3 regions of the Pseudoalteromonas sp. SS15 genome follow, and region 3 is predicted to be linked to each of the others. Evidence: predicted binding sites of a transcription regulator. Region 3 holds the regulator's gene; each other region holds the start of a gene.

Region 1 (8,303 bases), on a different contig from region 3:
AAAGCTTTCATCTATAAATAAAAATACCAATCTAATTTGCACAATTTAAATTGAAAGAATAAAGAAATAGATAAAAGCCTCATGAATAATTAATTTCATCTCTAATTAATTATATGAAGTTTTCTTAGAAAAGTAATCTCCGCTCTAAGTAAAAGCTCTATAGAAAAAGTGATACATAAAAAAAGCACTTATATAAATAAGTGCTTTTTAGAGTGTTTTGATTTTAAGTTGAAGCCTATTCAGGCTCGTATCCAAGATTTGGTGACAACCAGCGCTCTGCCTCTTCAAGGCTCATATTGGTTCGCTGCGCGTAGTCTTCAACCTGATCCTTTTGGATTTGCGCCACCGCATAATATTTAGAATCAGGGTGAGAGAAATACCAGCCCGATACAGCAGCACCTGGCCACATTGCATATGAGCTTGTAAGTTGCATACCGATACGATCTTCAGTTTGCAGTAACGACCAGATTTTTTTCTTCTCAGTATGTTCAGGACATGCAGGATAACCTGGAGCAGGACGAATACCTTGGTAATTTTCACGAATAAGCTCTTCATTACTGAGGTTTTCATCAGCTGCATAACCCCAGTACTCTTTACGAACTTGCTCATGAAGATATTCAGCAAACGCTTCGGCTAAACGGTCAGCAACCGCCTTAACCATGATCTTGTTGTAGTCATCTTGTTGCGCGTCGAATGCTTCAGCTAAGTCGTCTTCTTCAAGACCGCCAGTTACAGCAAATGCACCAAAGTAGTCAGGTGTGCCTTTCGGCGCGACATAGTCGGCTAAACAGTAATTCGGGAAATCAGTTTTCTCCGTTTGCTGACGTAAGTGACAACTTAACTCTAATACTTCAGAACGAGTTTCATCTGTGTAGATCTCAATGTCATCACCTACACGGTTTGCTGGGAATAAACCAATCACGCCAAGTGGTTTCAGCGCTTGTGTTTTTTCAAACTCATCAAGCATCGCATTAGCATCGTGATAAAGCTTTTTCGCCTCTTCACCAACAATCTCGTCATCAAGAATACGAGGGAATTTACCAGCCAATGACCAAGTCATAAAGTAAGGTGTCCAGTCGATGTATTCACGCAATGTTTTGATGCTGACATCTCTAAACTCTGTAACACCCAGCTTTTTTGGCACAGGTGGCGTGTAGCTATCCCAATCAAGTTTTGCGGCATTATCACGGGCACGCTGGATAGTAACAGGTTTACTACGTGGCTTTTTACGCGCTTGTTGCTCACGCACTTTTACATACTCAGCGGTAGTCTTAGCTAGAAACTCTGGCTTTTGTGTTTTGCTTAATAGGCTTGATACCACACCTACCGCACGGCTGGCATTGTTCACATACACTACGCCTTTGTCGTACTGGGGCTCAATTTTAACCGCAGTGTGTGCTTTAGAAGTGGTTGCACCACCAATTAATAATGGAATATCAAAACCACGACGGGTCATTTCTTTCGCCACATGTACCATTTCATCGAGCGATGGCGTTATAAGGCCCGATAGACCAATGGCATCGGCTTTTTCGTCTATGGCAGTTTGCAGAATTTTCTCAGCAGGCACCATCACGCCTAAATCGACCACTTCATAGTTATTACACTGAAGAACTACGCCCACAATGTTTTTACCAATGTCGTGTACGTCACCTTTAACCGTTGCCATGATAATTTTACCATTAGTTGCGCCCTCTTCTTTCTCCGCTTCGATATACGGATCAAGGTAAGCAACGGCACGTTTCATTACACGAGCTGATTTTACAACCTGAGGCAAGAACATTTTACCAGCACCGAATAAATCACCGACGACATTCATGCCGTCCATCAATGGACCTTCAATCACTTGAATTGGTTTATCCATTGAAGCGCGACACTCTTCAGTATCTTCTTCAATATACTCGGTAATACCTTTAACAAGTGCGTGTTCTAAACGCTTTTCTACTGACCAAGTTCGCCACTCTAGGTCTTCCACTTTTTCAGCTTGCGCCAAACCAGAATATTTAGGTGCCAACTCAACCAGTCGCTCACCTGCGCCAGGATCGGTATTTAATACAACATCTTCTACGGCTTTTCTCAGCTCAAGGGGAATATCATCATAAACTGCAAGCTGACCAGCATTCACAATGCCCATGTCCATGCCAGCTTGAATCGCATGGTATAAGAACACTGAGTGAATGGCTTCACGAACCGGATTATTCCCACGGAACGAGAAAGATACGTTCGATACACCACCCGACACTTTACAGTGCGGCAAGTTTTGCTTAATGCGACGTGTGCCTTCAATAAAGTCAACCGCGTAGTTATCGTGCTCTTCAATACCTGTTGCTACCGCAAAGATATTTGGATCAAAGATGATGTCTTCAGGTGGGAAGCCTAGCTGGTCAACCAAAATACGGTAAGAGCGTTCACAAATTTCAAATTTTCGGTCGGCTGTTTCGGCTTGCCCTGTTTCGTCAAACGCCATAACGACAGCCGCAGCACCAAAGCGTTTGATAATTTTAGCCTGACGAATAAACGGCTCTTCACCTTCTTTCAATGAAATCGAGTTAACGATCGCCTTACCCTGAATGCACTTTAAGCCCGCTTCAATGACTTCCCATTTAGACGAGTCAACCATGATAGGCACGCGAGAAATGTCAGGTTCAGAAGCAATCAAATTTAAGAATTTGGTCATTGCCGCTTTCGAATCTAACATGGCTTCATCCATGTTGATGTCGATAACTTGTGCGCCGTTTTCTACTTGCTCACGCGCAACATCAAGGGCTGTTTCGTAATCTTCTTCTAAAATTAGGCGTTTGAACTTTGCAGAACCGGTAACATTGGTTCGCTCTCCAACGTTGGTAAAAATTGCGGTATTTTGTTGCGTCATCTGATACTTCCTAATTCAAGTTACACGCTTCAAGGCCCGCTAAGCGCATACGCACATCTAGCTCAGGCAGAGATCTTGGTTTAATTTGCGCAAGGCCATTAGCAAATGCCTTAATATGCTCAGGTGTTGTACCACAACAGCCACCGACGATATTGATGAAGCCTTCTTTGCCCCAGTCGATGATTTCTACTGACATTTCATCGGCTTCTAAATCGTACTCACCAAATTCATTCGGTAAACCAGCATTAGGATGCACTGAAGTAAAGGTTTCACACACGCGCGACAGCTCTTCAACATAAGGACGTAATAAGTCTGGGCCTAAAGCACAGTTCAAACCAATTGAAATAGGTTTAATGTGTCGAATTGAATTATAGAATGCTTCTGTTGTTTGACCTGACAATGTCCGACCAGAAGCATCGGTAATAGTACCTGAGATCATAACTGGCAGCGTAATACCCGCTTGTTCAAACGCCTCTTCTACCGCAAATGACGCAGCTTTAGCATTTAAGGTGTCGAAAATCGTCTCAATCAAAATTAAATCTGCACCACCTTCAATCAAAGCAAGCGTAGACTCAATATAGGCCTCAACCAGCGCATCGAAGGTAATATTACGATAACCAGGGTCGTTTACATCTGGTGAGATTGAACACGTTTTAGAAGTTGGACCTAATACACCTGCTACATAGCGCGGTTTGTGCGGCTCTTTCTCAGTGAACTCATCACAAATTTTACGTGCTAATTTAGCCGACTCAAGGTTGATTTCACGACTCAAACTGCCCATTTCGTAGTCTTCCATCGAAATGGTGGTCGCGTTAAAGGTATTTGTTTCAATGATATCAGCACCAGCTGCTAGATATTTACGATGAATATCTGCAATGACATCAGGTTGAGTTAGGCTTAATAAATCGTTATTGCCTTTCACTAACACATGCCAATCTTTGAAGCGCTCGCCGCGATAATCTTCTTCTTCAAATTTATATTCTTGGATCATGGTACCCATGGCGCCATCTAAAATAAGAATACGTTGTTTTAAAGCCTCTTTTAAGGCTGCACTTTTATTCGGCATAGTTGTTAGTCCTTACATCTTGGCTAACTAGGTTAATATCGTATGGGGTTGTTTGGTAAACGTAATAATTCAGCCAATTTGAGAATAACAAAAAGGCATGACTTTGCCATGTTTTACTCGGTTTTTGCTCAGCATCGTTATTCGGGAAGTACCCTTCTGGCTTAGGCGCATCCGGGCTTTTGGCTAGGTCGCGAAAATATTCTTTTTGTAAAGTATCAGCATCGTATTCAGGGTGACCGGTTAAAAACACCTGACTGCCAGACTGATTTTTAATTAAATACGCACCCACTTTTTCTGAGCCTGCTAACACGGCAAGTTCTGGTGTACTTTGGATTTTAGTAAGGTCAATGTGACCGTAGCGAGAATGCGGCACTAAAAACTCATCGTCAAAACCACGAGTTAGTGCACCATGCTCAAACAAACAACGGTGCTTAAATACACCGCATAATTTATCGTCACGAAGTTCACGCTTTAAACCATAATGATGGTACAAACCCGCATGAGCTGCCCAACAAGAAAATAACGTTGAAGTCACATGGTTTTCAGCCCAATCAAATAGCTCTTTGAGTTCTTGCCAGTATATGACATCGTCATATTCCAGATGAGCCAGCGGCGCACCTGTGATGATCATGGCATCGTAGTTTTCCTCTTTTACATCAGAAAAATAGCGATAGAACATATCTAAGTGTTGTTCAGAATTTTCTGAACTACGGTGCGTATCTAAACGTAATAAATCGACGTTAACCTGAAGCGGCGTATTCGCAAGCAAACGAATAAACTGCACTTCGGTTTCAACTTTGTTGGGCATAAGATTAAGAATCGCCAAGCGCATCGGACGGATCTCCTGCGTTCTTGCCCGTGATTTAGGCATCACGAAGACATTTTCATGTCTGAGTGTAGCAATGGCAGGTAGCTCATCTTTTACGGTGATCGGCATACAATTCTCCCCAACTTAATTTATGGGTGTCATTATGAACGTAAAGTCGAAAAATTCAACCTCTAGATGTTTAGATGTCTAAAATCCCAACTCATTTGTTTGCAACTGAAAAATTTACTTAGATAATTCACGCTCAAACATCATTATAAAAAGAGAAAAAAATGGGGATCGGTGAACTTGCCGCAATCAGCGCAGCCATAGTCTGGGCGTCATCTACGATGTTATACAAACGCTTTAGCCATCACTTATCGCCCCTGCAACTAAATGTCAGTAAAGGCATAATTGCTTGTGCACTGATGTTATTAATTTTGCTCATTTTGCCTACCAGCCCTTTACCACAATTAGCCAGCTCTTGGGCTTGGCTTATTGTCAGCGGCATTTTGGGTATTGCTATTGGCGATAGCGCTTATTTTGCTGCACTTAGAAATATAGGCCCAGCACGTACACTTGTCATTGAATCTCTCGCGCCTGCCATTGCGGGTGTACTAAATATTGTCTTGCTCGGGGTATGGCTCAGTGGCCTTGCATGGCTTGGTATTGTTATCACAACTTTAGGTGTTCTAGTGGCTATTAAACCCAAAAATCCATTACCTCAAGTTGAGCACAGCATTTATATCAAAGGCGTTGGTTTTGCGTTGCTTGCAGCCACTTGCCAAGCGGCAGGCATGGTGATGTCAAAGGGTGCTATGAATGCTGAACAAATCGGTAGTTTGTGGGCTGCTTTTATTCGTTTATTTTCAGGCACACTGGTTGTCGCGTGTGTTGTCGCCTGTCTAAAAGAGCAAAATCTCAAACAAGCCATTACCTTAGATGGTATAAGTCAAAAGCAATGGCTTTTTGTCGCGGTGTTTTTTGGCACCTTTATTGGCCTTTGGTTGCAGCTTATTTCAGTCAAGCATACCGATCCGGCTATCGCACAAACTATTTTCGCAACCGCTCCATTGATGGTGATGACCATTGGCGCCCTGCGCAAAGAACCCATGACAAAAAATATGATATTGGGTGGGATAATTGCTTTTTCTGGTGTGGCACTGTTAGTTTTGAGTTAATTTCATGAGTTTAAAAAAGAGATAACTTGCTGTTTGATTGACGAAATCGCTAGGTAAACTCTACAATATGCAAGTTAATTTTGAACATGAAAGGTTTCATCTATGGCATTGCCAGATAAGTTTATTTATTCAATGCACCGCGTTAGCAAAGTGGTGCCACCTAAACGTACGATTTTAAAAGATATTTCATTATCTTTCTTCCCTGGTGCGAAAATTGGTGTACTTGGTCTAAACGGCGCAGGTAAATCGACTCTTTTACGCATCATGGCGGGTGTTGATAAAGAGTTTGAAGGTGAGGCGAATGCACTTGCTGGTACTAAAATCGGCTATCTTCCTCAGGAACCTCAATTAGACGAAAACAAAACAGTTCGTGAAACTGTTGAAGAAGCTGTCAGCGAAGTTAAAAACGCCCTTGCGCGTCTTGACGAAGTCTATGCGGAATATGCAATGGATGGCGCTGATTTTGACGCTCTAGCAAAAGAGCAAGGTCAATTAGAAGCTATTATTCAAGCGCATGATGGTCATAACCTAGATAACGCTTTAGAGCGCGCTGCTGATGCACTTCGCCTACCTGAGTGGGATGCAAAAATTGAGCACTTATCGGGTGGTGAGCGTCGCCGTGTTGCTATCTGTCGTTTGCTTTTAGAAAAGCCAGATATGCTTCTACTAGACGAACCAACCAACCACTTAGATGCTGAGTCTGTTGCATGGTTAGAGCGTTTCTTACACGACTATGAAGGGACTGTTGTGGCTATTACCCACGACCGTTACTTCTTAGATAACGTTGCTGGTTGGATCTTAGAACTTGACCGTGGCCATGGTATTCCGTGGGAAGGTAACTACTCTTCTTGGCTTGAACAAAAAGATGCACGCCTTAAACAAGAAGAAAAAGCTGAAAAAGCACGTCAAAAATCAATTGCTCAAGAGCTTGAATGGGTGCGTTCAAACCCGAAGGGTCGCCAAGCTAAATCTAAAGCGCGTATGGCGCAGTTCTCTGAACTACAGCAAAGTGATTACCAAAAACGTAACGAAACAAATGAGCTATTCATTCCACCTGGTCCTCGCCTAGGTGATAAAGTAATTGAAGTAAATGGCCTAACTAAAGGCTATGGTGACCGTGTACTTATCGACAACCTAAGCTTCAGTGTACCAAAAGGTGCAATCGTTGGTATTATCGGTGCTAACGGTGCAGGTAAATCAACGTTATTCAAAATGATCTCAGGCCAAGAGCAAGCAGATGCTGGTACTGTTGATGTTGGTGAAACTGTAGAACTCGCTGCGGTTGATCAGTTCCGTGACAACATGGACGACAGCAACACTGTTTTCCAAGAAATCTCTAACGGTCAAGACGTACTTAAAATTGGTAACTTTGAGATCCCAAGCCGCGCCTATGTTGGCCGCTTTAACTTCAAAGGCAACGACCAACAAAAGTTTGTAAAAGAGCTTTCTGGTGGTGAGCGCAACCGTCTTCACCTAGCTAAGCTTTTAAAAGCTGGCGGTAACGTTTTACTACTGGATGAGCCAACCAACGACTTAGACGTTGAGACACTTCGTGCTCTAGAGAATGCGATTTTAGAATTCCCAGGCTGTGTAATGTGTATCTCGCACGACCGTTGGTTCTTAGACCGTATCGCTACACACATTCTTGATTACCGTGACGAAGGCCAAGTGAACTTCTTCGATGGTAACTATACTGAGTATGAAGCTTGGCTGAAGAAGACCTATGGCGCACAAGCTGCCGAGCCTAAGCGTATTAAGTACAAAAAAATTGGCTAAATAATCCACGCAATAGCTAATTTTTGCAAATCATTGATATTGAAAGCCCTGTTTATGCAGGGCTTTTTTTACACTGGAGCCTAAGTGTATTACTATCTATGCTTAGATTATCTAGAATATTGAGAGAATGATGATGGAAGAACGCAGACGTTTTACGCGTATTTTGTTTTCAAACCAGGCAACCTTAATGACTGCCAGTGGTGATTACAATTGCCAAGTACTCGACCTTTCATTAAAAGGCGCGTTGATCACCTTGCCTGTAGGCTATGTTCCCCTTCAAGGTGAAGCCGCTAACCTAAAGTTTCATTTACCAGACAGTGATGTACTGATTTCAATGGAAGTCGAAGTAAGACATGTCGAAAGTGAATATTTAGGCCTTCACTGTAATCAAATCGACCTTGAGAGTGTGACGCACCTTAAACGCTTGATTGAACTCAATGTGGGTGATGATGCTGTACTGCATCGAGAAATCGAACAACTTGCCTTTAAAAACGCTTAAACAAATTAAAAACTAACTATCAGTTATAAGAAGAGATAAAAAAATGATTTTGGAATCTTTACAAGGATTTTTGCCTTTTATTAGTTATTTCGTAATTGGCTATGCAA
Region 2 (8,303 bases), on a different contig from region 3:
TTTTCCTCTACTACACTCAGCTAACCAAAAGTGAAAAAGTATCCGGCCTATGATCGACATTGATGACAAGGTGTTGGCAGATCTGAAATCTGGTTTTAGTTTGCCTTCAAAGCCTGAAGTACTACAAAACTTACAAAATGAATTGAACAGTGATGAGCCTGAGCTTGGAAATATTGCAGAAATCATCAGTGAAGATGTGGGCACCGCGGCTGCGGTTTTAAAAGTCATTAACTCTCCTGCATATGGTATGTCTCGAACCATTACAGATATTCGCCAGGCCGTGATGTTTTTAGGTGTAAATTGCATCACACAATTAGTGACAGGTCACTTGCTTAAAAATGCTTTTAAACAAGAAGACTGTTGTATTTCGTTACAGCGGTTTTGGGACAATGCCACCGATATGTCGCAATTAGCAATGGCGATAGGTAAACAAATTAAAACCACTGTTCCATTAGAAAACCTTCAATTATTGGGTTTATTCCATGACTCAGGGATACCCGCAATGGCTATGCGCTTTGATAACTATAATGACTTGATGACTCGAGCCTATCAGAGAGGTGAGCAAAGTCTGCTTTATTATGAAGAGCAGATATATCCCGTAAATCATACCATTGTCGGTTATTACTTGGCGTCTTCTTGGCATTTACCTAAGCCTATTTGTCAGATGATTTTACGCCATCATGATGAAACCTATTTAAAAGAAGAGGCTGATCAAACACTAAAAGCGACTTTTGCAACCATGAAACTGGCAGAGAATTTAGCCTTTGAAGCAAAACATTTTAGACCCTGTGGTGATTGGTATGCATTTAAAGATTTGGTGATGGTTGCACTTGAGCTAAGTGATGATGATTATGTTGATTTAAAAGAAGACGTAGAAGAGTATTTTATACATTGACCCCATTCATTAACTAGAGGTATTAAAAAAGGCGCTCCTTTTCAGGTAAGCGCCTTTTTAACAGATGGCTTAATTATAGGCCAGCAGCAGCTCTTAGTGCGTCTGCTTTGTCTGTTTTTTCCCAGCTAAATGCTGTGAAAGTGTCATCACCAACCGTCATTTCAAACGGCTCACGACCGAAGTGACCGTACGCAGCAGTCATTTGGTACATTGGGTGAAGTAGGTCTAGCATCTTAGTAATGCCGTAAGGGCGTAGGTCGAAGTGTTCACGAACTAGCTCAACTAGCTGCTCTTCTGATACTTTACCAGTGCCGAATGTATCAATTGTGATTGATGTCGGCTCAGCTACACCGATAGCGTAAGAAACTTGGATTTCACACTTATCAGCAAGGCCTGCCGCAACAATGTTCTTAGCAACATAACGACCAGCGTATGCTGCACTGCGGTCAACCTTTGATGGATCTTTGCCAGAGAAAGCACCACCACCGTGACGTGCCATACCACCGTATGTGTCAACAATGATTTTACGGCCTGTTAGACCACAGTCACCTACTGGGCCACCGATCACGAAACGACCAGTTGGGTTGATGAAGTATTTAGTATCTTCAGTTAATAACTCTGCAGGTAGCGTGTGCTTGATGATGTTTTCCATAACAGCATCTACTAGTGCATCTTGTTCGATGTCTGGGTTGTGTTGAGTTGAAAGTACAACAGCATCGATAGCAACAGGCTTGCCGTCTTCATATACGAAAGTTACCTGAGACTTAGCATCTGGACGTAACCAAGGTAGGATACCTGATTTACGTGCTTCAGCTTGACGCTCTACTAACAAGTGTGAGTAGTAAAGAGGCGCAGGCATAAGCGTTGGTGTTTCGTTAGTTGCATAACCAAACATTAGACCTTGGTCACCCGCACCTTGCTCTTCAGGCTTAGAGCGGTCTACACCTTGTGCAATTTCAGGTGATTGTTGACCGATAAGGTTCATGATGCCACATGTGTCGCCGTCAAAACCTACATCAGAAGACGTGTAACCGATATCTGTGATTACTTTACGCGTGATTGACTCTAGGTCTACCCAAGCATCTGTTGAAATTTCACCAGAGATGATCGCAACGCCTGTTTTAACCATAGTTTCACAAGCAACACGTGCGTGTTTATCTTGCGTAATGATTGCATCTAGTACCGCGTCAGAGATCTGATCAGCGATTTTATCCGGATGACCTTCAGAAACAGACTCAGAAGTAAATAAGTGTTTTGCCATTGTATCTATGCTCACAAATATTGCGCTTCACGAACATCGGGGATAGCGCGAAAAAATAAGGGGCGTATTCTATCTAAAACAAATTAACTTGCCTAGTTTTTTTACGCCTAGACGTCTGAATTAGATTTTTTCAATTGCAGATCCTGAAATATGCAGGTTTAGCCCTCGTTTTCTCAGGTATTTACGTTGCAGTAAGTACCATAAATGAGTCAGAATGAAGGCACTGACATTTCAGCGCAACACAATTAAAGGTAGGAGAATTCATGCCGTCACGCAAAGAACTTGCAAATGCCATTCGCGTTCTGTCTATGGACGCAGTACAAAAAGCTAAGTCTGGTCACCCGGGAGCACCTATGGGTATGGCTGATATCGCAGAAGTGCTATGGCGCGATTATTTAAAGCACAACCCAAGCAACCCAGAGTGGGCTGACAGAGACCGCTTTATTCTGTCAAACGGCCACGGCTCTATGCTTATTTATTCTTTGTTGCACCTGAGCGGTTATGATCTTTCTATCGATGATCTGAAAAACTTCCGTCAAATGCATTCTAAAACACCGGGTCACCCAGAGTACGGCTATGCACCAGGTGTAGAAACAACAACTGGCCCACTTGGTCAGGGTATTACTAATGCGGTAGGTATGGCGATTGCTGAAAAAGCACTTGCAGCGCAATTCAACCGTGACGAATTTGATATTGTAAACCACTACACTTACACCTTCTTAGGCGATGGCTGTTTAATGGAAGGTATTTCACATGAAGCTTGTTCACTAGCTGGTACGCTAGGTCTTGGTAAGCTTATCGCATTCTGGGATGACAATGGCATCTCAATCGATGGTGAAGTCGAAGGCTGGTTCAGCGATGATACACCTAAGCGTTTTGAATCTTACGGCTGGCATGTAATCGCTGACGTAGACGGTCACGATAGCGATGCAATTAAAGCGGCAATTGAAGCGGCACGTGCAGAAACTGACAAGCCAACTCTTATTTGTTGTAAGACAGTCATAGGTTACGGTTCACCAAACAAATCAGGTAGCCATGATTGTCACGGCGCACCATTAGGTGATGAAGAAATTAAAGCAGCACGTGAATTCCTTGGTTGGGATCACGATGCATTTGAAATCCCTGAAGACATCTACGCGAAGTGGGATGCTTCTTCTCGTGGTCAACAAGCACAAAGCCACTGGTTAGTGAAATTCACAGAGTACCAAATGGCGTATCCTGAGCTTGCAGCTGAGTTTGAGCGTCGTATGAAAGGCGAATTACCTGCAAACTGGCAAGCTGAAACTGAAAAGTACATTGCAGAGCTTCAAGCAAACCCGGCTAACCCTGCGACACGTAAAGCATCACAAAATGCACTGAATGCATTTGGTCCAATTCTTCCTGAATTTATGGGTGGCTCGGCTGACCTTGCTGGTTCTAACCTGACTCTATGGGAAGGCTCAAAAGGCTTAACGGCAGATGATGCTTCAGGTAACTACATCTTCTACGGTGTACGTGAATTTGGTATGTCTGCAATCATGAACGGTATTGCACTACACAAAGGCTTCGTACCTTACGGTGCAACTTTCTTAATGTTCATGGAATACGCGCGTAACGCGGTACGTATGGCAGCATTAATGAAGCAGCCAAGCATCTTTGTTTATACTCACGATTCAATCGGTCTGGGTGAAGATGGTCCTACGCACCAGCCGGTTGAGCAAATTGCCAGCATGCGTTTAACACCTAACCTAGTAAACTGGCGTCCATGTGACCAAGTTGAGTCAGCTGTTGCTTGGCAGCAAGCGATTGAGCGTAAAGATGGCCCAACATCACTTATTTTTACTCGCCAAGGCTTAGAGCAACAAGCTCGTGACGAAGCACAAGTTGCTGCGATTAAGCAAGGTGGTTATGTACTTAGCTGTGACGGTAACCCTGAGCTTATCTTGATTGCTACGGGCTCAGAAGTTCAGTTAGCAGTAGATGCAGCGAAAGAATTACGCTTACAAGGCAAGAAAGTACGTGTTGTGTCTATGCCTTCTACTGATGTATTTGATGCACAGTCAGCTGAATATAAAGAAAGCGTTTTACCAGCTGCAGTAACACGTCGTGTTGCCGTTGAAGCGGGTATTGCCGACTATTGGTTCAAGTATGTCGGCTTAAACGGTGCTGTGGTTGGTATGTCAACATTTGGTGAGTCAGCACCAGCAGGTGAGCTATTTGAGCACTTCGGCTTCACAGTTGATAATGTGGTAGCACAAGCTAACCGTTTATTTGCTTAATCCATAAGTAAATTAAATGATTTTAAACCCGCACTTGTTGCGGGTTTTTTTATACCAACCCTCTTAATAGAGAGAGCTATTTTGAGGCAAGGGAAACTAGTCGATAGCGAGGCTAAAATTTTGCAATTTAGTTGTTCTAAATAAGAAATTTTTAACGAAGCTAGCGTCAGTTTTAGTCCTTCAAAATGATTTGAGTATTATTGGGGATTGGTATTTAGGAAAAATGATGTCACAGCTGAACATAAAACTTTTTGCTACTCATGAAGCGCATTTAGATGATTTGGTAGCGTGGGAGCAGCAGTCTGACGTGGGTGAATATATCTTAGCCAATTCTAAAGAGCAGCACTTGGTCAGTATGCAAGATCCTACAATTCAATACCTGTCAGTTTTTCAGAATGAACAGTTGATGGGCTTTATTATCCTTGCTTTGGAGCCCAATAACACGATTGAGTTTAGGCGCATAGTGATAGGTCATCGCGGTGCTGGAATAGGGCAGTTGGCTATTCGAGCGATGGAGCAATATTGCCTTGATCACTTCGTTTGTCAGCGTATTTGGTTAGATGTGTTTGACTTCAATGAGCGAGGGCAACACATCTACCGTAAACTTGGCTATCAAGAATTTAAACGTTGTCAGCATGGGGTGCATCAGTTGCTATTCTTCGAAAAGTATTTTTAATTTGCTTTGGCATAATCACTCGGTGAAATGCCAAAGTAGCGAGTAAATTCGCGACTAAACTGGGTGGCGCTTTCATAACCTACTTGCGCAGCGGCTTGTTTTACTTTGATCCCTTGATCTTGTAACAAGTCTTTGGCTTTAGATAAACGAAGCTTCTTTACGTATTGAATGGGAGAGGATGCGGTTATCTGTTTAAAATTACGGTGAAACGTCGAGGCGCTCATATTTGCCATACTCGCGAGTTGTTCAACATCTAGCTTGTCATCATAGTGATTATGCAGGTGTTTAAGTGTGCGCTCCATTTTAGACATATGCGTATTATGTGAGACGAGATCAAATAAAGGCGACGCTTGTGGGCCTTGTAATACGTGATAAAAGACTTCCCGAACCAAGCCTTTCCCAATTATGTCAGATTGTAACTTTGAGCCTAAACAATCAACTAATCGAGTGAGTGTGCAAGATAAAGCATCTGTATTTTCACTGACGAATAGGCCTTTTGCATTGCTCATTTTATCGCTGCTATTTAGCTTACCATGTTCATCGAATACCCTTACTAACTCCCCAAGTACAGGCATGTCAAAGTCGATGATTAATGACAATAAAGGATTGTTGTTTGTAAGCTGTGTTTCACATTCTGCAGGCAAAGGCACAGTGAGTACCAAATAATTGTCGGGGTTATAGGTATAAATTTGCTCATCGAAAAAGACTCTTTTTTGCCCTTGAAGAACGAAAATAATACCTTGGCTGTAACACAGTGGGGTTCTTTGTGCGCTTTCACTGCTTTTATAGATACCAACGCCGTTAATAAATGTCTGGTTGTAACCTTCAGAGGGCGCTAATAGTTCAAGTTGTTTAATGAGTGATTGCATCGTTCGTCACCAAATTATGTCATGAAGTAAGTATATCAAGGGTAAAAGCGTTTTTGAGTTGTTTTCTTATGAGTGAGAGTTTTAGGCATGAAATTGATGGTTTAAGTCATTTTAATAAAGCTATGAGTTGCTATTCTGTACTTAACAAAACACATAGGGGCACATTATGCAAAACTTTGATTTTTATAATCCGACTCGAATCGTATTTGGTCAAGATAGACTGGGTGAACTAGATAAACTTATCCCAGCATCGGCAAAAGTACTGGTTTTATATGGTGGTGGTAGCGTTAAGCGCTTTGGCACCCTAGAAAAAGTGGTTAGCAATTTAGGTGATCGCGAAGTAATTGAGTTTGGTGGTATTGAGCCAAATCCACAATTTGAAACCTTAATGAAAGCGGTAAAAGTGGTGAAAGAGAACAACATCGACTTTTTACTGGCTGTTGGTGGTGGCTCAGTGATGGATGGTACAAAATTTATCGCCTTAGCAGCGAATGCTGATAAAGATCATCATACTTTATTGTTCCACGGCTTTAACCCTGTGCCAGTTGAAAAAGCAGTGCCACTTGGTTGTATTGCGACGTTGCCTGCGACGGGCTCTGAAATGAATGCATTTTCAGTGGTGACCTACAATGAGCAAAAATACCCAATTACATCGCCACTAGTGTATCCACAGTTTTCAGTGCTAGATCCAGACTTTACTTTCTCTTTACCAAAAGAGCAGGTGGCGAATGGTGTAGCAGATGCATTTGTGCATGTAGTTGAGCAGTACCTAACTCAGCCTGTCGGTGCAAAAGTGCAAGATAGATTCTCTGAGGGGATTCTAAAAACCTTAATTGAAGATGGCCCGGTAACTTACCAAAGTGATGATTTAGCGGCGCGTAAGAACTTTATGTGGTCAGCTACATCTGCTCTGAATGGCATTATCGGTGTTGGGGTACCACAAGATTGGTCAACTCACATGATTGGTCATGAGCTGACAGCGATGTTCGGTATTGCTCACGGTCGTACACTTGCGATTGTTCTTCCTAGCTTATTAAGAGCACGTAAAGCGCAAAAGCATGACAAGCTAGTACAATTTGCTGAGCGTGTATGGGACATCACAGACGGCACTGAAGATGAGAAAATTAATCAGGCGATAGATAAGACAGAAGCGTTCTTCAACTCGTTAGACATTGTGACTGCACTGTCTCACTATGGTATTGATAATGACGGTATTGATACGGTAGTAGCTAATATGGAAAAAATGGGATTAACTCAATTAAGTGAAACCGGTGATCTAACCTTAGATATCGTTAAAGAGATATTGTTAGCAGCGAAGTAAACTTATCTAATTTAACCTGAGCTTTGGTTAATTTATCTTATAAAAAAAGGAGCCGTTTGGCTCCTTTCTCGTTTAAGTATTCACTCTGTACTTTGAATAAAAGTTAAGCTAAATCTTCTTTATCGCCTAACCCTGCAGTGAGTTCTTCAAGTAGTTCTTTAATTTCTTCTGTGATTAAGATGAAGTCGGCATCTAACTTAATTGCCATATCTTCTTTTGGAATATCGGCATTTTGCTCTTTTAGCGCATCGGCATAGCTTAAGCGTTTTAGTGTACCGTCATTTTGCAAAATAAACTTCACACGTTCACGCCAATCAAGCGCAAGTTTAGTAACACGCTTACCATTTTCTAAGTGAGTTTTAATTTCATCGCTGGCTAAATCATGTTGCTTTAATTTAACTTGTGCACCGTTATCGTCAGGCTCTTGAAGTTCTGCATCTGAGCCAATCGCGAAACCATCAGGAGCATTAAAGTGAGTTAACCAGTCAGTTAAAAACACATCTAAATCATAGTTAGCAAATGCAGGTACCACAGGCAGTGTGCCTAATGACTTTCTTAGTAATGCGAGTAACTCTTCAGCTTTATTAAAGCTTGCACTGTTTACAATAACCCAGCCACTTACTTGATCAATAAAAGCAAATTGTAGGCTCGATTTTTTAAACGCTTGAGGAAGCAATGTACTTAAGATGTTCTCTTTAAGCTCATCTTTTTCTTTTTTCTTAACCGGGCGGTTTTCTTCACGTTCAATTAATTCAATTTTTTCAGCCAACATGTCATTGATAACTGAAGCTGGAAGCACCTTCTCTTCACGTTTTGCACACACTAAAATACTTTTTTCAGAGAAGTGCGATAAAGTTTGCCCGTGTTTACCAAATGCTTTTGTCCAGCCAAAGGTATTCATTTCTTGACTACCACAAGGGCGGAATACGTCTTGCTCTAAGGCCTTTTCAAAGTCTTCTTGATTATATGAAACGTCTTGTTTGAATCTGTAACAGATCAGGTTGCTGAACCACATATTGTTAT
Region 3 (8,303 bases):
TCCGTTTTACCGACACCTGTTGGGCCGATCATTAGAATATTCTTTGGGGTTACTTCAGCGCGTAAGTCGTCGTCAAGTTGCATACGACGCCAGCGATTACGAAGTGCAATTGCCACGGCTTTTTTGGCTTTATCTTGACCGATAATGTGCTGATCTAACTCGTGCACGATCTCTCTTGGGGTCATCGCAGTCATGGCAATCCTCTATAGTTCTTCGATGGTTTGGAAATTATTAGTGAATACGCAAATATCGCCAGCAATTTTCAGGCTCTTTTCTACGATTTCACGTGCACTTAGATCAGTATTCTCTAACAGTGCTGTTGCTGCAGATTGAGCGAAGTTACCACCACTACCAATGGCGATTAGGTCATGCTCTGGCTGCACTACGTCACCGTTACCAGTGATGATCAATGAAGCGGTTTCATCGGCAACTGCCAGTAAAGCTTCTAATTTACGAAGCGCGCGGTCGCTGCGCCAATCTTTCGCCATTTCCACTGCAGCTTTAGTTAAATGACCTTGGTGCATTTCTAGTTTGCTTTCAAAGCGCTCAAATAACGTAAATGCGTCTGCAGTACCACCGGCAAAACCCGCTAATACTTTACCGTTATAAAGACGGCGTACTTTTTTGGCATTACCTTTCATTACTGTATTGCCAAGTGACACTTGACCGTCGCCGCCGATAACAACTTTGTCGTCACGACGCACGCTTACGATAGTAGTCATAAAATTCCTTACTGTGCGTTAACTCACACTTGTCTTACTTAAATATCTTAGATTGCTGTAGGTATATGGGCTATTAGTGAGAAATCAAGTCCAGCCCCAAATTCCACAGCTTACGATGTTGATGCGCTTGAGCTTATTTTTATCGCTTTCCGCTTGTCTCTTACTCTCATAAGGGCCTAGACGCACTCTAAACCAGACACCATTTGACCCTTCGGTTCTGCGGATTTCAGCAATTAGGCCAACAAAAGCAATTTGTGCTTTCATGCTCTCTGCATCTTCATGCTTTCTAAATGAACCGCATTGCATCTGGTATGGGCCACGTTTTTTTATTTCTTTAATTTCGACTTTGATTTCTGCGTCTTTAATTTCTTGAATAAAATCAGGATCTCTAGGTTTTGGCTTCTCTACTGATTGCTCTTTTTTGGCAACTGGTTTAGCGGCTTCTTCTACTTTTTTAGGATCGGCATTTTGTGTGATATACCAAAGACCATATGCAAAACCGCCAACGAGCAGTAATGCCAGCAAGATAAGCAATTTTGAGACGGGTTTTGGGCTAGGCGCCGCTTTTTTGGTGTTTCTGCCTTTGGGCTTTTTATTTATAAAGTCGTGTTGTGCCATAAGTTACTTAATAAGTATCCATAGGATCTATGTCTATACTCCAGCGCAGTCGGTTTGCTAATGGGTGCTTGTCTACATAGGCTAATAACTGAGTTAAGTAGCTATGTAGAATTGCACGGTCCTGCGCTTGAATATGTAATTGATATCGATATTTTCCTGCCACACGCTCCATCGGTGCGGGAATTGGTCCAAGCAATTGTATACCAGAGAATGGGCTTGCAGGAACCAGATCCGATAAAAAGTCGATGACTAATTTGGCGTTGTTAGCTTCGGCGCGTATTAAAGCCAAAAAACTAAATGGCGGTAGGGCAACTTCTTCACGCTCTTTGAGTGCATAACGGGCAAAGTCGCCGTAGCCATTATTGACTAGATCTTGTAACAACGGGTGTTCGCAATAATGAGTTTGTAATAATACCGTGCCGGGTTCGCCACTGCGCCCAGCGCGTCCAGCAACTTGAGTGATTAACTGAGCCATATGTTCCGTGGCTCTAAAGTCACTACTATATAAACCACTGTCGACATCTAAGATAACCACTAGGCTGACATCGGCAAAGTGGTGACCTTTCGCCAGCATTTGAGTGCCAACCAGAATACGTGCGCCACCTTCATTAATTTCATTGAGGGCTTCTTCAAGTGCGCCTTTACGGCGGGTTGAATCTCGATCTATACGGCTCAGTGGCGTGTCGGGAAACTGTGCTTCTAAAAACTGTTCAACTTGTTCAGTGCCCAAACCCACTGGCAAAATATTGGTGCTGCCACAGTCAACACACTGGGGTGGCACATAGCTTTGCTCACCACAGTGATGGCAGACTAAACGAGACATACCTTTATGGTAGGTGGCACTGGCACTACAGCGGTGACATTCGCTGAGCCAGCCACACTCATGACACATTAAGGTAGGCGCATAACCCCGTCGGTTTAAAAACACCATTACTTGTTTGCCATGTGCAAGCGTACGTTCAATATGCTGTAAAGTAGTTGGTGCAAAACCATTTTGATGTGGCTGGCCTTTCATATCAACCAACAAGTAGGCGTTATCTACTTTGGTTTGCGCACGCTTGGTCAACGACACCAATTGGTATTTATCAGTGAGTGCATTGTGTAGGGTTTCGAGTGCAGGGGTTGCAGTGCCTAATAAAAGCGGTATCTGTTGTGTCGCGCAGCGATAAACGGCCAAGTCTCGAGCGTGATAACGCAGTCCATCTTGTTGCTTAAAAGATCCGTCATGCTCTTCATCTACCACGACCATGCCTAGACTTTTAAAAGGTAAGAAAATCCCTGAGCGAGTTGCGATAACCAAAGCACTACTGCCTTGTTCAGCGCGTCGCCAAGTGTGTAAGCGCTCATTATCAGTTAAATTTGAATGCCATAAATCAATCGGAGTATTTGGAAAGCGGCGCCTGAAGCGATTGACGGTTTGAGGCGTCAGGCCAATTTCAGGTACTAAAACCAGTGCTTGTTTACCGGCATTAAGCACTTTCTCTAAACATTGTAAGTAGACTTCAGTCTTACCACTGCCCGTAACGCCTTCAATTAAGAAAGTACGGTAGCCCACTTGTTGATTCACGGCGGCACAAATGGCAGCTTGCTCTTCATTGAGGCGCGGTTTGCTTGCAATCTCAAGTGTGTCTGACGACCAAGCTTCACAGTGGTTAATGGCTTCTGTGATAAAGTTTTTCTCTTTAAGCGGTTTTATTTGTTGTGTTGTAAACCCTAATGCCTTTAACTCAGTGAGGCTCGTTACGCCCGAGCCTTTTAAATGCTCAATCAGTGCTAATTGCTTTTTTGCGCGAAGCTTGGGAGATGCTTTTCCTTCCTCAGTGAGTGTGTAATCGGGCACTTGAGTTTTATCTGGATGCTCACCTTGACGCAGAGATGCTGGTAGCGCAGTAAAAATAGTTTCACCTAGCGAATGGCAATAATAACGTGCTGTAAATTTCAAAAAGGTAAGATAAGCATCACTGATAATCGGGCGCTGATCAATGACAGAGGTAATGGCTTTGATTTTATTATCGGGCACATCTGACTGAGTCTTGATGTCAACGACCATGGCGACTAATTTTCTATTGGCAAAAGTCACCCATACACGACAGCCTTTTTGAACTGTTATATTCGGGTCGATTTTATAATCAAAGGTTCTATGTAGTGGGACTTTTAGGGCAACTTCAACAAATAGCATGAATGTTCGAACATGACAGTAGATGTTTATAATGTACTAAAGCAGACCTTGAAATCCCAGTGAAAAACGCGAGGTAAATTGCTGTTCATTGGATTAGGTGTAATGAACGCGGAATTTATTTACTTTTTGTGCAATTATTGCTTGTAGATCTCGGACGACTCCAATAAAATACGCGTCCACTAATTTGAATATAACTACGTATGGTGCCAAACTTCGGGTTTGGAGAGCGATACGGCCTAACCTAGAGGTTTACTATGAAAGAAGGTATCCACCCTAAGTACGAGTCAATCACAGCAACTTGTTCATGTGGTAACAAATTCGAAACTCGTTCAACACTATGTAAAGACATTCACCTAGACGTATGTTCTGCATGTCACCCGTTCTACACTGGTAAGCAGAAGATCCTTGATACAGGTGGTCGTGTTGATCGCTTCAACAAGCGTTTTGGTGCTCTTAGCAGCAAGAAATAAGCATCGCTTGTTTGAGAAAAGCACCCATTTGGGTGCTTTTTTTATGCCTAATACCAATCCTTTTAATTAAGAGAACTATTTTGAGGCAAGGAAAACTGGTCGATAGCACCGCTCACGCGTCCTGCTATCGCTGAGGTACCTACTTCCATGTAGGCAAGGCTAAAATTTTGCTATTTAGTTGTTCTAAATAAGAAATTTTTATAAGAAATTTTTAACGAAGCTAGCGTCAGTTTTAGTCCCTCAAAATGATTGAGTATTATTGAGGATTGGTATAAAACTCATTAATCCTCTGAATATTCATTATTTTCTGCTGATTTAGCATCGCTTATCTGGTTGTTCTTCTGCAAAATTATTTCTGATACATCAAACCTTTTTCATAGCACAGCCGTAGAAAATGGCGTAATAACTAAATGCATAACTTTGCACTTTTTATCGAGATTGACTTTAGCTTTCTCAAAGATACGGTTGCTTCAACTGGTTTTTTTGAGAGTTAAAGTTGTCTAAATGAGTTTAAAAGTGTCTAAAATACAGTAAAAGTCGCTAAGTTTAGATTTCTTTTCGCGATTGATAGGGTGACATTTTTAGTCGTTTAAATTGCTGGTTTATTAAGCGTGTTGACCCTTTTTTAGGTCAATGAAATGTCAAAAAAGCTAAAAGAATGTTTCATAAAATCTGCAAAATTGCGGTATCTTGCAGATAAATTTCGCTAAAAAGTGGATAGACCTGAAATTGCTTGAATATATCTAGAAAGCGAGTATCTTTTAGTTATTGCGAATTATTTCACTCTCACTTTTAACTTCTTTGCAGGAAAAAATCGCGTCATGTCAGACTTTCGTGAACAAGCTTTACATTACCACGCTCATCCCGTTCCAGGTAAAATCAGTGTTGAATTAACTAAACCAGCCGAAACAGTTAAAGATCTTGCGTTGGCCTACAGCCCAGGTGTGGCTGAGCCAGTTCGAGAAATTGCTGCAGATCCTGCTAATGCTTATCGATATACAGGTAAAGGCAATATGGTTGCGGTGATCAGTAATGGTACTGCAATTTTAGGTTTAGGTAACTTAGGCCCACTTGCTTCTAAACCAGTAATGGAAGGTAAAGCGCTACTATTCAAACGTTTTGCAGGCTTAGATTCAATCGACATTGAAGTAAAGCACCGCACCACGGAAGATTTTATTAATACGGTTGCGAACATTGCAGATACCTTTGGTGGTATCAACCTTGAAGATATTAAAGCACCAGAATGTTTTGAGATTGAAAAAGCGCTTATAGAGCGTTGTGATATCCCTGTATTCCACGACGACCAGCATGGTACTGCGATTGTAACTGCTGCGGGTATGTTGAATGCACTTGAAGTACAAGGCAAAGACATCCACGACGCTATCATTGTATGTTTAGGTGCAGGTGCTGCAGCAATCGCATGTATGGAACTGCTGATTAAATGTGGTGCGCAACGTGAGCATATTTACATGCTAGACCGTAAAGGCGTTATCCATACGCGTCGTGATGACTTAAACGAATATAAAAAGCTATTTGCTAACAACACTGATAAGCGTACGCTTCAAGACGTAATTGCAGAAGCAGATGTATTTGTGGGTGTATCTGGCCCTGACTTACTTTCTCCAGAAGACCTAAAGCTTATGGCAGACAAGCCAGTCGTGTTTGCCTGTTCAAACCCTGACCCTGAAATTAATCCAGAAGTTGCGCATGGTGCACGTAACGATTTAATTATGGCGACAGGTCGTTCAGATTATCCTAACCAAGTGAACAATGTTTTATGTTTCCCGTTTATCTTCCGTGGTGCACTTGATGTGCGTGCAACAGCGATTAACGATGAAATGAAGATCGCAGCGGTAGAAGCCATTCGTGGTATTGCGAAAGAGCCAGTGCCTGAGCAAGTGCTTAAAGCGGCCGATGTTGAGTCGTTAGAATTTGGCGCTGAGTATATTATTCCTAAGCCAATGGATCCGCGTTTATTGCCTCGCATTGCTAAAGCTGTAGCAAAGGCTGCGATTGATTCTGGCGTTGCACAAATCGATTTACCAGAAAACTACATGGCACAATTTGAATCTTAATCCTAGGCAAGACTAGATTAATAAAAAACCTCGCAATGGCGAGGTTTTTTTATGTTTTCTTTGTAATAACAAAAAAGCTGATTAACCTTCTTCGTTAATCTCAGGGATCTCTAAGCCCATCTCTTTCATAATGTTACGCACTTCAACAGGGATCTTCTCCGGATTGTCTTTACGTAAGTCCTCGTCGCTCGGCAACGGTTGGCCCGTAAAGGCATGCAGAAATGCTTCACACAGTAACTCGCTGTTTGTTGCATGGCGCAAGTTGTTCACTTGACGGCGGGTACGCTCATCAGTCAGTACTTTTAACACATTTAAAGGAATAGATACGGTGATCTTCTTCACTTGCTCTGATTTTTTGCCATGCTCTGCATAAGGGTGAATATATTCACCATTCCATTTAGCCATAATATTTTTTCTGATGCCTTTAGAGTAATTACTGCCAATAAGACTACGCTCGTTTGCGACGGCTTTAATTGACCTAGTTTGACTAACGCCCAACTCAAACTAAGGTTAATGTACCGATTTATGGTCAAAAACCCAGTCTTATTAACAATATTAGTTAACGAGGTGGCGAAATTTTATCGGTTTAAAAAAGATAGTCAAATTCTAGTTAAATAGCCATTTAGCAGTATAAATGTTTTGACTTCTCTAATTTGATCATCTAACCTTTTAGACGTCTAAACATCCATATACTAGGTGGTGATATGAGCCAACGCAATAAATCAACAGTCGCAGTCAGACATGGTATCGAAGCCGATAAACATCATGGCGCGGTTGTGCCTCCTCTTTATCTTTCAACAACGTATTCGTTCGCTGACTTCGATACTAAGCGTGATTACGATTACGGCCGTAGCGGTAACCCAAATCGCGATATTCTAGCTGAAGCATTAGCGCAGCTTGAGGGTGGAGAAAAAGGCATCATCACAGCGACCGGTATGGCAGCTGTACACCTAGTAACACAACTTTTAAATCACGACGATACCTTAGTTATTCCACATGATTGTTATGGTGGTAGTTATCGTTTATTCACATCACTTGAAAAGCGTGGCTTGTTAAAACTAAAAGTTTTAGATTTAACTCGCGCTGACAGCCTTGCACAAATTGCAGAGATCAAACCTAAACTGGTTTGGATTGAAACACCGAGTAACCCAATTCTTCGTCTTACAGACATAGAGGCGGTTGTGAATGCAGCCCATGCAGTGGGTGCTTTAGTGGGGGCTGACAATACGTTTTTATCTCCAGCGCTACAGAACCCAATTTCATTTGGTGTTGATATTGTGGTGCATTCGACCACGAAATACATTAACGGCCATTCTGATGTCGTTGGTGGCGCGGTGATTGCGAAAACTCAAGCGTTAGGTGAAGAGCTGGCTTGGTGGGCAAATAACATTGGTATTACTGGTGCGCCATTCGATAGCTATCTGACATTACGTGGTTTAAGAACCCTTAAAGTACGCCTTAAACAACATGAAGAAAATGCCTTAGCTATCGCCAAGTACTTAGAGCAGTCTGAGTACGTACGTAAAGTGTATTACCCTGGTCTTGAATCACACTCGCAACACGAACTGGCTAAAAAGCAGCAGTTAGGGTTTGGTGGCATGGTGAGTTTTGATATCGCAGGTGGTCTTGAAGATGCGGCGGCATTCTTAACAACAGTGAAAGAGTTCTCGTTGGCTGAGTCTTTAGGCGGTGTTGAGAGTTTAATTTGCCACCCAGCGACCATGACACATGCTGGCATGGAGCCTAAAGCACGCTTAGAAGCAGGTGTAGGCGATACTTTGATCCGTATTTCTGTTGGTATTGAGGAAGTAGCAGACCTACTTGCAGACCTAGAAGCGGCTTTTGCTAAAACACAGCCAGGAAAGGCACCTGCGTCTGCTGATAGCAAAGCCTGTAAATTAACACCTGCCCATCCGGCACTTTGGTAAAAGAAAATGACAAGAGTAGTACATAAATTTGGCGGGTCGAGCTTAAGCTCGGCTTCGCGTTATCAGGCTGTCGCACAAATCGTGGTTGGCCAGTGTCAGTTGGGCGATTGTGTTGTGGTTTCTGCCGCAGGTAAAACCACCAATACCCTAGTTAAACTATGGCAAAGCTATCAGCAGCAAGAGCAGCAAAGTTTTAACGATATTTTGTTGCAGGTTGAGAACCATCAAATCGAACTGATTAATGCATTATTCCAGGGTGAAAAGCAGCGCCAACTAGCCGATACTCTATTGACTGAATTACAAGTGATCAC

The links. Region 3 encodes MetJ, which represses methionine synthesis genes. Its sites were predicted from a motif close to TAGACGTCTAGACGTCTA; they were not measured.
Region 1: AAEU28_RS03135 (homoserine O-succinyltransferase) is a predicted target of MetJ. The motif match lies at 4,936-4,953, and genes of this name have one in related genera.
Region 2: metK (methionine adenosyltransferase) is a predicted target of MetJ. The motif match lies at 2,257-2,274, and genes of this name have one in related genera.

What each region holds. Positions count from the first base shown of each region.
Region 1 covers NZ_JBMMUD010000001.1:710,642-718,944, forward strand. Annotated here, with positions in the region: gene metH (methionine synthase) at 236-2,869, opposite strand; gene AAEU28_RS03130 (homocysteine S-methyltransferase family protein) at 2,880-3,935, opposite strand; gene AAEU28_RS03135 (homoserine O-succinyltransferase) at 3,925-4,872, opposite strand; gene AAEU28_RS03140 (DMT family transporter) at 5,034-5,921, shown strand; gene ettA (energy-dependent translational throttle protein EttA) at 6,024-7,697, shown strand; gene AAEU28_RS03150 (PilZ domain-containing protein) at 7,825-8,196, shown strand; gene AAEU28_RS03155 (DUF350 domain-containing protein) at 8,240-8,303, shown strand, end outside.
Region 2 covers NZ_JBMMUD010000002.1:389,101-397,403, reverse strand. Annotated here, with positions in the region: gene AAEU28_RS06070 (HDOD domain-containing protein) at 50-895, shown strand; gene metK (methionine adenosyltransferase) at 969-2,156, opposite strand; gene tkt (transketolase) at 2,420-4,414, shown strand; gene AAEU28_RS06055 (GNAT family N-acetyltransferase) at 4,641-5,090, shown strand; gene AAEU28_RS06050 (AraC family transcriptional regulator N-terminal domain-containing protein) at 5,087-5,959, opposite strand; gene AAEU28_RS06045 (iron-containing alcohol dehydrogenase) at 6,126-7,280, shown strand; gene rdgC (recombination-associated protein RdgC) at 7,384-8,295, opposite strand.
Region 3 covers NZ_JBMMUD010000010.1:47,590-55,892, forward strand. Annotated here, with positions in the region: gene hslU (HslU--HslV peptidase ATPase subunit) at 1-194, opposite strand, end outside; gene hslV (ATP-dependent protease subunit HslV) at 204-722, opposite strand; gene AAEU28_RS18035 (SPOR domain-containing protein) at 807-1,340, opposite strand; gene priA (primosomal protein N') at 1,348-3,519, opposite strand; gene rpmE (50S ribosomal protein L31) at 3,774-3,989, shown strand; gene AAEU28_RS18050 (malic enzyme-like NAD(P)-binding protein) at 4,811-6,064, shown strand; gene metJ (met regulon transcriptional regulator MetJ) at 6,146-6,469, opposite strand; gene metB (cystathionine gamma-synthase) at 6,769-7,992, shown strand; gene metL (bifunctional aspartate kinase/homoserine dehydrogenase II) at 7,999-8,303, shown strand, end outside.